DNA from 3 places in the Sporolactobacillus sp. PKPK-6 genome. Region 2 is predicted to be linked to each of the others. Evidence: riboswitches for the same ligand, from Rfam matches in the RefSeq annotation. Region 2 holds a riboswitch; each other region holds the start of a gene.
What was found. Region 2 has a riboswitch for S-adenosylmethionine ahead of AC1MBV_RS03970 (vitamin B12 independent methionine synthase). Riboswitches for the same ligand answer to the same signal wherever they lie in the genome.
Positions count from the first base shown of each region.

Region 1: another riboswitch for S-adenosylmethionine. It lies ahead of metK (methionine adenosyltransferase); the one in region 2 lies ahead of AC1MBV_RS03970 (vitamin B12 independent methionine synthase).
Region 3: another riboswitch for S-adenosylmethionine. It lies ahead of AC1MBV_RS15225 (Fur-regulated basic protein FbpA); the one in region 2 lies ahead of AC1MBV_RS03970 (vitamin B12 independent methionine synthase).

Region 1 is NZ_JBWXPA010000002.1:463,500-467,719, reverse strand. It holds gene ytkD (RNA deprotection pyrophosphohydrolase) at 1-481, shown strand, start outside; gene pckA (phosphoenolpyruvate carboxykinase (ATP)) at 534-2,117, opposite strand; SAM riboswitch class I at 2,372-2,490, shown strand; gene metK (methionine adenosyltransferase) at 2,620-3,840, shown strand; gene AC1MBV_RS13130 (tetraprenyl-beta-curcumene synthase family protein) at 4,007-4,220, shown strand, end outside.
Region 2 is NZ_JBWXPA010000001.1:825,741-829,960, forward strand. It holds gene AC1MBV_RS03965 (helix-turn-helix domain-containing protein) at 1-1,589, shown strand, start outside; SAM riboswitch class I at 1,669-1,774, shown strand; gene AC1MBV_RS03970 (vitamin B12 independent methionine synthase) at 1,930-3,060, shown strand; gene AC1MBV_RS03975 (LytR/AlgR family response regulator transcription factor) at 3,265-4,032, opposite strand; gene AC1MBV_RS03980 (LytS/YhcK type 5TM receptor domain-containing protein) at 4,032-4,220, opposite strand, start outside.
Region 3 is NZ_JBWXPA010000002.1:898,124-902,343, forward strand. It holds gene AC1MBV_RS15205 (MGDG synthase family glycosyltransferase) at 1-311, shown strand, start outside; gene AC1MBV_RS15210 (lysylphosphatidylglycerol synthase domain-containing protein) at 343-1,260, shown strand; gene AC1MBV_RS15215 (hypothetical protein) at 1,397-2,158, opposite strand; gene AC1MBV_RS15220 (DUF4180 domain-containing protein) at 2,252-2,509, opposite strand; gene AC1MBV_RS15225 (Fur-regulated basic protein FbpA) at 2,451-2,636, opposite strand; SAM riboswitch class I at 2,731-2,836, opposite strand; gene AC1MBV_RS15230 (amidohydrolase) at 2,942-4,093, opposite strand; gene AC1MBV_RS15235 (iron-containing alcohol dehydrogenase family protein) at 4,090-4,220, opposite strand, start outside.

The DNA.
Region 1 (4,220 bases), on a different contig from region 2:
GGATTTTTATGGAAATAAAGTAACCCTAGCTCTTTCATCAACTCCCTTTTCGGCCGATCCAAGACATGTTTGGGTTATTTGTAAATTTCACTGTCAATGGCTGCTTACCATGCATTCAAGGAGGGGACTTGAATTTCCCGGAGGCAAAGTAGAGTCTGGAGAACGCCCGGAGGAAGCGGCGAAAAGAGAGATCTTTGAAGAAACCGGCGCGCATGTAGCGAATCTCTATTTTATTGGACAATACCAAGTAGATGGGCGAGACGAACCAATAGTTAAGAATATCTACTTTGCGGAAATTGATCAAATAACCCTGAAAAAGGATTATTTAGAGACAGACGGACCGAGACTGATCAGCAATCTGCCTCACTCAATTAAGAATCGGAGACAGTATAGTTTTTTGATGAAAGACCAAGTGCTTGAGCTGTCGATGAAGGCAATCAGGCAGAAGCAATGGACGCTCGTGTCCGAAGTACACATTTAAGACTTTGGCACTAAAAAAGGCTCCCTCCAAAATTGGAGGGAGCCAGCTGTTTTTAGTGGACATTAGGCCCAGCGTTGCGGATGTTCTCAGGTGCTTGACGGAATTGCTGGAAGTTCGTTTGGAATTTTTGAGCCAGCTGTATTGCAGCATGCTCATACGCAGCTGGATTAGTCCATGTTTTCCATGGCATAAGCACCTGATCAGGTACACCAGGACATGTTTGCGGAATATGCAATCCGAAAATCGGATCCGTGACTATATTTTTCTTGTCAAGACGTTCATTTAAAGCTGCATAAACCATTTGCCTTGTATAACTGAGCTTCATTCGTTTACCGAGCTCGTAGGGTCCCCCAGTCCATCCGGTGTTAATCAGATAAGCGCTTACATTGTTTTGTTTTATAAATTTTCCCAAAAGTTCAGCATAGGTGACTGCCGGAAGCGGCATAAACGGGGCCCCGAAGCATGTGGAAAAAGTTGGTTCAGGAGTTACAATTCCGCGCTCGGTGCCGGCCAATTTACTCGTGTAACCTGAGAGGAACTGATACATTGCCTGATCCGGTGACAGTATACTAATTGGCGGGAGAACGCCGGATGCATCGGCTGTCAGAAAAATAATCGCGTTTGGATGCCCTCCGACGCTTGGAAGAACTGCATTTGCAACCTTTTGCAGTGAATAGGCAGCACGCGTGTTTTCCGTAAGTGCGGTACTGAAATAATCGGGTTTGCGCTGATCCTGAGAAATGACGACGTTTTCAAGTACTGTACCGAATTGGATGCTGTCATAAATTTGCGGTTCATTCTCTTGAGTCAGCCGAATCGTTTTTGCATAGCATCCTCCTTCAAAGTTAAACACACCGTTACTTGACCAGCCGTGTTCATCGTCCCCAATCAACTGTCGGTCAGGCACATTGGAGAGCGTTGTCTTTCCGGTGCCGGACAAACCGAAAAAAAGAGTTGTGTTGCCGTTTTCGTCTTGATTTGCAGAGCAATGCATCGGCATCACTCCTTTTTGCGGCAATAAATAATTCATTACAGTAAATACGGATTTCTTGATTTCTCCGCCATATTCGGTGCCCCCGATTAATACAATACGGTATTTCATGGAAATAATAATAAATGCTTCGGAACGCGTACCATCAGTCAATGGATTTGCTTTAAAACCGGGTGCAGATAAAACAGTGAATTCTGCTTGATGATGTCCAAGCTCCAAATCAGAGGGTTCAATAAACAATTGGCGGCAGAAGAGATTTTGCCAAGCATACTCATTAATAACTTGAATCGCCAGACGGTAATTTGGGTCAGCCCCGGCAAAACCTCGAAACACATATTTCTCTTGCTGTTTACTTAAATAGGTAGCAAGCTTTTCGTAAAGATTTAAAAAAGCGTTTTCATTTATGTGCTGACTTCTATCCCAGTCAACCGTGTCACGTGTAACATCATCTTTGACAATAAATCTGTCTTTTGGAGACCGTCCCGTATATTTCCCGGTCGTTACGGCTAGTGCTCCGTTATTTACTAAAATGCCTTCATTTTTTCTCAATGCATGTTCAATGAGTTCAGGAACAGATAAATTAATGAATGGAGTTCCGGTACTGAGCAATTCAGAGATTGGGGTTTCCAAAAAAGTACGATTCATGAGAACATCCCTTTCTTTGTGAAATTGATCACTCATTCTTTATTGTATAACACATTGTAAATATTGTTACCTACTAATATTGTAATGATGATTCAGATATTCCGCAATCATGAAGAGATAATAATTCGAAATCTCCATATGGTTTTGTTTCGTTTTGAGTATCTTTAAATGAATTGATTTACACGCTTGAAAACAAAGGAACTTTCATTGACAATTTTAATTCCCTGCGTTAAGATGGGGATTATACACGGCTGCTCTTATTCCGAGTAGGCAGAGGGACAGGCCCGATGAAGCCCGGCAACCGGCCGAATAACGGTACGGTGCTAACCTGCAGAGAAAAGAGAGAATGATCTCTTTCCCCTGATAATAAGAGGCGCGCGATAAGAATCGGCCTATCCATAATTGGAGCGGGCTTTTTTCATGCCTTGAAAACAAAAGCAGAGGGATCGGGTACCGTTGACACCATTTTGTATATAATGTTTGAAAGGCAGGGTGAAGGAAAATGACGAAGAAGTATTCAAGAAGATTATTCACTTCCGAATCGGTAACTGAGGGTCATCCGGATAAAATTTGTGACCAGATTTCAGACGCGATTCTTGATGAACTGCTGAAGGGGGATCCTAACGCCAGGGTCGCATGCGAAACAGTCGTTAATACCGGACTTGTCCTTGTGACTGGTGAAATATCCACTTCCACCTACGTGGATATTCCGAAAGTCGTTCGTCAGACGATTAAAGAGATCGGCTATGACAACGCGAAATATGGTTTTGACGCATCGAACTGTGCGGTCATGACTTCAATCGAGGAACAGTCGGCTGATATTGCTCAAGGCGTCGATAAAGCGCTTGAAGCGCGTGAGGGAACGATGTCGGAAGATGAAATTGAAGCGATTGGTGCCGGGGATCAAGGACTGATGTTTGGATTTGCTGTCAATGAAACACCGGAACTGATGCCTCTTCCCGTATCACTTGCTCATAAATTAGCGAAGAGACTGGCTGATGTCCGGAAAGACAAAACGATCGGCTATCTTCGCCCGGATGGAAAGACCCAGGTCACGGTTGAATACGATGAAGAGGGCCATCCGGAGCGTATCGATACGATTGTGATTTCGGCACAGCATGATCCAGAAGCGACTGAAGCGCAAATCAAGAAGGACATTCATGAGTTTGTCATTGATCCGACTGTTCCGGAGAAATTGATTGACGAGAAGACGAAATTCTTTATCAATCCGACCGGACGCTTTGTCATCGGCGGGCCTCAAGGGGATGCCGGCTTGACCGGACGAAAAATTATTGTTGACACGTACGGCGGATACGCACGGCATGGAGGCGGCGCTTTCTCAGGAAAAGACGCGACGAAGGTCGACCGCTCCGCTTCTTACGCGGCAAGATATGTGGCGAAGAATATTGTCGCGGCAGGTCTCGCAGAAAAGTGCGAAGTGCAGTTTGCCTATGCCATCGGTGTTGCAGAGCCGGTATCTATTTCGGTTGATACGTTCGGTACAGGGCAGGCAACTGAAGAACAGCTCGTTCAGCTGATTCGCCGTAACTTTGATCTCCGCCCGGCCGGCATCATTAAAATGCTTGACTTGCGCAGGCCGATTTATCGCCAGACGGCGGCGTACGGACATTTTGGACGTACAGATGTCGAACTTCCTTGGGAGAAGACGGACAAAGCAGATTTGCTGAAAAAGCAGATTCTTTCAGATTTCCAGACTCATTGAGCATGTATACCCAAAAAACGTTTTTTACGCCTACCGGCTGTGAAAAGCGTTTTTTTTATAGACAAGATCGCATAAGCAGAATGATCGTTTGCTATAATAGATGGTAAGTAAGGAGATTGCCCGAACGAAATCAAGTAGAAGAGCGTCTCTACAGGGAGGCAAAACGATGACTGTACCGTCCAGACCGATTAAATTAATGGCACAAATATATAGAAAAGTGCTTCCCGAAGTACATCGCGATCTTGCAAAATGGAAGAAGCGAGCTGAAGAAATTCCCGATGCAGAATTGCGCAGACAGGCACTCGCAAGTATTGAAGCGAAAACATTTCACTGTGAAGGCGGATCCATTTACAGCCTTCTTGCTGAGGGACAAATGAAGG
Region 2 (4,220 bases):
AGCGGCTGAAAGCAAAAGCATGGACAGGCGGACCGAATGAAAATTTACTTAAAATGAAAATGAAGCCTGGCGAAGGAATTGTTGGCAGTACATTTCTTGATCGTCGATCACGAATCTACACTGGTTATGCAAATATTGAACATGCCTCTGTAACAATGACTGACCAAAATATGCAGGAATTATTTAAATCCTATAATTTCAAGAATATGAAATCGGTAATAACCGTTCCTATTTCCGTTGCAAAAGAAACGATAGGCGTTTTAATCATTTATCAAAGTGGACACCATCCAATGCTCACCGATTATGACAAGAAATTACTCGAAGGATTTTCTGATCAAGTTTCGATTGTCCTTGCTAACCAACAGCTCTACAGTAATTTACAAAAACAAAACCAGTTACTTGTCACACAATCAAAAATTCATAAAACATTTATGGAACTTTCATTGGAAAGCAAAGGAATTCAAAATATTGCAGATAAATTGAGTGAACTCATTAATCTGCCAATTATGATTATCGATTTTAGCGATCATACAAATTATTTTTGTCGGCTAAGAAAAGATAGTTGGGACCAAACCGACCAAATGATCAAGACATTCAGCCATTTAAGAAAGCCTCAATTTCAATTTTTGTTCGATCAAACGGTCTCGTATTATATTCAGCCAATTATAGCCAATCATTCCTGTTTAGGCATCATCATGGTTAAAGTCGACGAAACGGCATTTCTAGATTACTGCAGGGTATCTGTAGAACAAAGCAGCTCAATCATTGCATTGGAAATGATAAGAAAACAAGCGGTCGTCGATTTTTATTATAAAAAAACGCATGATCTCTTTTTCTCTTTCTTAAACTGCAAAAGGAATACTCTTCTGCATGAAAAAGCGAGCGAATTAGGAATAAGTCGCCACGCAAACTTTCAGGCAATGATTATTCAGTTAAATACCGATGTTCAGGTCATTAATGTGCAAATATATAAACTCATATCAGAGATCAAATTAAGTTTTCAGGATCGAATTGCTGTGATCTATGGATATAACGCAAAGATCATTGTATTGTTCACACTAAAAAGCCAGAAAGATCAGACGTTTTTGATAAAAAAGATACAATTGCTATTGAATTACTGGCATCAAGATCATCTGCTGTCATTACGTATTGGAATAGGTACATGCTACGCTACCATCGAAAAAATTGAGAAAAGTTATCACGAGGCTGAAAAATCACTTGCCTACTTAGTATCAACAAATCAAACGGGAACGATGGCGTACAGAGATATTGGGGTTAACCGTCTATTTATGTATCAGCCAATTGAAGAAATCGACACATTTATTGATGAAGTATTCGGACCTTTAAAGACAAATAATCATCAGGATCATCAATTAGAAGAAACATTAATCGTTTATATGGAATCGAATTTATCTGTATCTGCTGCTTCAAAAAAGCTTCATATTCATATTAATACTATGTATCAGAGACTAAAAAAAATAGAAGAGCTTTTATCACTCTCATTCTCCGACCATACAAATGTGCTAAAACTTCAGCTGGCCTGCTACTTGCTCCGATATACAAATTTACACGACCAGGATATTCATTGAGCTTAGACTTATTAAAAGCCCTTGAATTTTATCTCGTTTTGTCGTAAACTACAAATCAATCGAATAATTTAACGATAATTTCTTATCTAGAGAAGTTGAGGGACTGGCCCGATGACACTTCAGCAACCGTCGTTTCACGACAAGGTGCTAATCCCAGCTGGCAAGATGTGCCGGAGGGATAAGAAGAGACTTGAACGCGCAGCCTTCTTCTCCCTGAAGAAGGCTTTTTTGTATAAAAAACGCTGAGTCAATGGAATCTCTCCGGACAGACCGTTACCACCAATTAGGCAGTTGTGAAAGAACCATTAAACCAGGAAATGATATTGAGGAGGAAACAGAAGTGACCGTAACCACTGCAAAACAAGCACCATTCAGATTTGATCAAGTAGGAAGCTTTTTACGTCCGGCCGAATTGAAAATCGCTCGGGAGAAATTTGACTCAGGAGAAATTGACAAGGCAGCATTAACTCAAGTAGAAAACGAAGAGATAAAAAAAATCGTTGAGAAGCAAATCCAATTGGGATTGAAGGCCGTCACAGATGGTGAATTCCGCCGCAGCTGGTGGCATCTCGACTTTCTCGCCGCATTAAACGGTGTCGAAAGCTATGCCCAAAATGCAAGTTATAAATTCAAAGGGGCAAAAACACGCGATACAAACGTGCGCTTCGTTGGCAAGGTTTCCTATAATCCGGAACATCCTTTTTTTGAAGCATTTAAATTTATGCAGAGCATCGTACCGGAAGGCATTCTAGTCAAGCAAACGATCCCCAGCCCGACTCTCTATTTCCGTGACCATCGCAGTGACGAAGCCGTTCATTTTTACGACTCACATGAAGAATTCTTGACAGATTTGGGTCTTGCTTATCATCAAACGATTCAGCGATTCTATGATCTTGGCTGTCGTTATCTTCAACTTGACGATACAACCTGGGCATTTCTGATCGATCAGATTATTAATGCCAAGAATGCTGAGGAGAAGGCAAAATATGAACAAATTGCCGAAGACAGTGTAACCGTAATTAACAAGGCTTTAGCGGGACTTCCTGAAGATCTGACCGTGACGACCCATATTTGCCGCGGAAATTTCCAGTCTACATTCCTGTTCTCCGGCGGTTATGGACCGGTTGCAAAATACCTTGCTCAACTTAATCTCGACGGTTATTTTCTCGAATACGACAACGAGCGTTCCGGCGACTTTGCTCCGCTCGGAGAGATTTTCAAAGAAGGCTCCAGTAAAAAAGTCGTCCTTGGTCTTGTAACCTCTAAATTTCCCGAACTGGAATCTGTTGACGGCCTTCAGAAACGAATTGAAGAAGCAACAGCGTATGTTCCATTAAAAAATCTCTGTTTGTCCACACAATGCGGCTTCGCATCGACCGAAGAAGGAAATAAGCTCACGGAAGCACAGCAATGGGCAAAAATAGATCTCGTCGTCACTACCGCAAAAAAGATCTGGAACAACGTCGATTAACACCATTATCAAAACCGACTTATTTACAAACATGTCTTTATTAAATCACAAACCGCTCAGTCCTATTCCGACTGAGCGGTTTGTTTATCACAGAATTCTTTAACACGTTTTCCTGTGTTTTTTTCAGTTTATCGTTATCTTGAATTACAGACTCAGTAACTTCTTTTACGGCAAAAGGTTCAACAAAGTCTAGGCGCAAAAAAATTACGTATCCAAATGCATCCGCTGCCGAAACTCCTTCACTTTGCTTCTGCTGACCGGAATTTCAGCTTTAAGATCATTCAAACGTACGATATAGGTCTGATTAAACCACGGAACAATTTCACGTATTTTGGAAAGATTGACTGAATAAGACCTGTGACAGCGAAAGAACAACTTCTGAGGCAGCATCGCCTGAAATTCGGACAGGCTCATTGGCATCGTATACTGCTGATCATTGGTATACACCAGCGTCACCTTTTCACTTGCTTCGGCATAATAGATGTCATCAACATCTTTGACAATAATTTTTTCATCATGACGCAGATTGATTCGCCGCGAACGGATCGTTTCGTCCTCAGCTGCTGCTTGCTCGCGGTGATCAGCCGTCTCACCTGTCAATCCATGATCACGCTGAAAGGCAGCCTCTAGTTTAGCAAGCATTGGCGCGATCCGCTTTTCATCATAGGGTTTTAAAATATAATCGAAAGCCTCTAGTTCAAACGCCTTTGCCGCGTGCTCTTTATAGGCCGTAGTGAAGATAATATACGGCTTCCGTTTGAATTTGCTGATGTTGCTCGCCAAAAGCATACCGTCAAGAGACGGAATATTGATATCTAAAAAAATCGCATCGGTCTCGTTTTCTTGTAAAAATCTCAATACATCAAGACCATCTTCAAAGCTGTCTGTAATTTCAATCGAACTGTATGTTTTGATTAAAAATTCAAGTTCATCACGCGCTAATTGTTCATCCTCAACAATAATTGCTTTCATTAACCCACCTTCTTAATGTCGAAATAAACATCAGTTCCCGGTGTCAAATGATGAATGATCAAACCGTTCCCATAAATTAATTTTACGCGCTGATGAACATTTAGCAAACCGATTTTCTTTGCCGGCATTTGGTCTTGATACAAATGATCAATCGTTGCCTGATCAATGCCCGGTCCATTATCCCTCAC
Region 3 (4,220 bases), on a different contig from region 2:
TAATGGAGGCGGTCAACCTGTGCAAACCCGTCATCGTCACCGGTGCATTGCGTGGACAGGAGGCAAAGAATCCTCATTTTGTCCTTAAACACAGATTGGGACTCTATTGCAAAGACTTGCGCCAATTGCCGACTATGATTTCAGCATTGTTGGAAAATGACGGGGAACAGCTCCTGCAGATCGCTCAGAACCAGTATGAGTTCAAAAAGCCTGAATCGGCGCGCAAGATCACTGAATTGCTCATACAAACAGCAAAGGAACCCAACGCTCTGAAAATCAGTCAATCACTTGAACATTCTTTGACCGACTAAAATTCAAAAAACGTGCAGCAGGAGCAGTTGAATGGCAACAAAAACAAAATTCAAATTACTAATAGGAATAATCATAACTGTTTTAGTCGTCTATTATTCATTCAAAACATTCGGCAGTCTGGATCTAAGCACTGTATTCAATGCGAAAATAAATTGGTTCTTAGTTTTTTGTTCAGTTGCCATTAATATCTATTCAAACTATGTTCGGAGTCTTGGATACACATTGGGCATTGATCCGAATATTAACCGTCTGAGAGCTCTGCAAATCGTTGGTATCGGTCATGCGGCAAATATGATTCTGCCCCTTCATATTGGTGACGGATTACGTTTTGCTTTTTTCCCGGACAACTACAGCGCATTTCGTCGGACGGAATTGGTGATGATACCGGCGATCGCCGACTCGATAGCAATTATCGTCATCTCCCTTTTCGCCGTACCCTTTTCCGGATTTAAAGAGCCCATGATTGTTACAATCTTATGGATTTCTTTCTTTTCATGTATTACCCTCATCGCGTTGCTGCTGACTGTTGTTTCTTTTGTTCCGCGATTTCGAAACTATGTTCATGGCTATCTAACAATCGGAATGCTGAACATGATGCTTTGGGTGCTTTTCTCGTATATACTTCTCCTCCTTTCCATTTGGATGGGACTAATTGCGTTCGGCTTCGGCTGGGGCGCATCTTTGCGTATGTCGCTGGCCGTTTTTGCCACAACAAACCTTATTGGGTTTATACCTGCCTCACCCGGTTCCGTGGGTCTTTTCGAATACGGAGTCATTATCGGTCTTGCCGGACTAGGCATTCAGCAGAGCGCGGCGCTTTCGGCAGGCTTACTGCTTCATTTCATACAATATGCCGCACTGCTTCCATTGGGTGTTGTTCTATATATTCTGGCCCTGCACGGGAAATATGGAAAAGCACTCAGAAATATGCTACATCAGAAACTGTAAAAAGCTGTTTGGGCGATGCACACTTATCATTTGCTAACTCAGTTTAATTAAGCGATTCGATTGGTAAAGTTACAAAGCACAAATAAATGGAATTCATAAGAGGATTAAAAAAGGTGTCAGATGATCATGAAGAATATTACCATTCATTCACCGCATAGAGAGTCGCTAAACATAACTGTCTAAATAATTCCGCAGATAAATGTTCATATTGTTCGTCTACATTTTTTTCATGAGCCATGTATGGCGGAGAATCATTCCATGAGCCCATAGCACCAAAAACATCAGCGGTACTTGCTGCTTTAAAAAGATTCAAATTCTTCTTCGGCATATCAATGAGCAGTTTCATTTCTTTCGTAGATTCCCCTTCTGCAGCAAGGGCAGCCTCATGAAATAAATTTGCAAAATGGTCACATTCAATGAAGTGCGCGAATTTCTCAATTTCATTTAAAACGTTTACCAAGTCTGCTGTATTATCGTAAAATTCCGGCTTCTCTTGAGGTGGATTATCCCAGCGGTGTTCTGTATAGGTGATTGTCCAGGCGTGCCTTTCTTTCTGGAAGTCCCAATGCACTGTATTGTAAGTTACATGACCACTTTTATAAAAGCAGACAAAAATGTTTTGTCTTGAGTTTGAAAATCCAAGCAGATTTCTGTCTTCTACCTGCATCGGCGTTAAGCATTTTATATCTTCTAACCCGCGTTTACAACATTCATCAAACCATTCTGCTACATTACTAGCTTTAAAAGGCTTTTTCCCAAACCATGACTTCTTTTCAATAAGCTGAAAAGTAATGGAATCCTCATATTTGAACGATTCAAATATGATTTTCTTGTTCTCTTTTAGCGCTTTTTTTGCACTTGCAACAATTCTGCATACCTGAAGCAGTTCACCATTCATTTTTTGATTGTGCCCCCTCGTTCCTCTTTGTCCTTATCAGTGGTATATGTCCGATTCCAGTATATTTCAACAATTCCCCATTCTCAATGATAATTATTCAAAACCCAATGTTCTTTTATTAACATTCTTATAGACTCTGAATATATTGCCGCTGTTGCTCTCGGAAATAAACTCCTTGAACTTGCCTTTGATCTGGCTATTATCAAGTACAGCTGCTGCTTTCGTATGATACAGTGCAAATTTCTGTACGATCGCCTCCGCAACACCAAGCTCTGTCACTAAAAAGCGGCGCTTACGCCAAATCTCGATTATGCATCGATGAACTGCTTGCCTGTACCTGCTTGTATTCATGTTCCAGTTCTGACAAAGATAATTCAAATAGATGCCTTCCGTCTTTCTTATAAACTCTATGTGCAATCAGCTGTTCAATTAATTGTTCGCGTCTGTCTTCCACCATCTTTCTCAGTGCACTGCTCATCGTGCCGCATCTCCCTATAAAAAGATAAAAAGCCCAATTGTTCTCTTCCCACAGTGATAAGAAGAGAAATCAGGCTTTTCTTTATGCTGCTCTCAACTTATCTCCAAGCAATGATTCTGCTTTAGGAATTAGCACCGTACCGCAATCAGCCGGTTGCTGAGGTTTCGCAGGGCCATTCCCTCCGCCTCTCTGGATAAGCATTTTTCAATAATTTATATTAGGTATAGTATGGTCGATTATTTATTCCTGTACTCACTATTTAAAAGATCCGCTAATGAATTCTGATCATAAATACGATGACTCTATCATACGTTTGCATGCTTTAATGCTTTCAAAACGGCAACCGCAGAGCGATAATAGAATTCTGCGGCAACGCGGATCCCTTTAGGGTCAACCCGAAACGCAGGATGATGCCAATCTTCGGGTCCGTTCGATCCTACAAATGCGAATACACCGGGTACCTCGCGTTGGAAGCAGGAAAAATCATCCCCGGCCACCGAAACTTCAGGTGTCACCACCCGCACTTCATTTTCATTTGCTTCTCGAATAATTCGAGCTATTTTTTCTTCATTAAATACGGATGGCGTCCCTTGGCCCCATTCCACAGCAATCTGTACGTTGAACGCCTGTTGAAGTCCGTCGGCGATTGCGGCAAAGCGATCAATGATCAAATCACGATCCTGATCGTAAAAAGTGCGTACTGTTCCGAGCAGTTCGACCTTTCCAGGCAGCACATTCCACACGTCACCGCCGTGAATACTGGTAATGCTCACGACCGCTTCATGCTTTGGCGAAATGTTTCGGCTGACGATCGTTTGCGCTGTTTGAACGAACGATGAAGCCGCTACAATCGGATCTCGGGTCCGCTCGGGAATCGCCGCATGACCGCCGATTCCATTAAACGTAATTTTAAATTTGTCGCAAGCCGCCATTAAAGGTCCTGCCTTGATTCCAATGGTTCCCACCGGCAAATCTGGTTTGTTGTGAATACCAACGACCGCATCCAGTCCTTTGAGCTGACCGTCTTTGACCACCTTGAGTCCACCGTGTCCGGTTTCTTCTGCAGGTTGAAAAATCAAACGAACGGTGCCGGGAAGATCCAACTGATTTTGTTTCAGTAAAGCAGCGGCCCAGAGCAAAGCGGTCGTATGAAAATCATGACCGCAGGCGTGCATCACACCTTCATTTTGTGATTGATAGGGTAAGTCAGTTTGTTCATGAATCGGCAAGGCATCAATATCCGCGCGAAGCCCAACAGCAGGACCGTTCAGATCACCTGAAATTTCGGCAAAGACGCCGGTCGGCAGGCTGGTCTCTCGCAACGTAACTGATTGACCCTGCAGCCAGTTTTTAATTCTTTTTGTTGTCTCATATTCATGCAACGACAGCTCCGGGTTCTGGTGCAGCTCTTCGAATATGGATTGAAAGGTCTTACCATCATTTGCAAATCTGCTCATACTTTCGATTCATCTGCCTTGTAGTCGAATTCACCGGTTGCCTGGCCTTCACTTCCGCTTTCGTTCACCAACGTTTCCACCCGGTTCAAAGCATTCAGGATAAACGCCTGATCAAAATTTTTGAAGA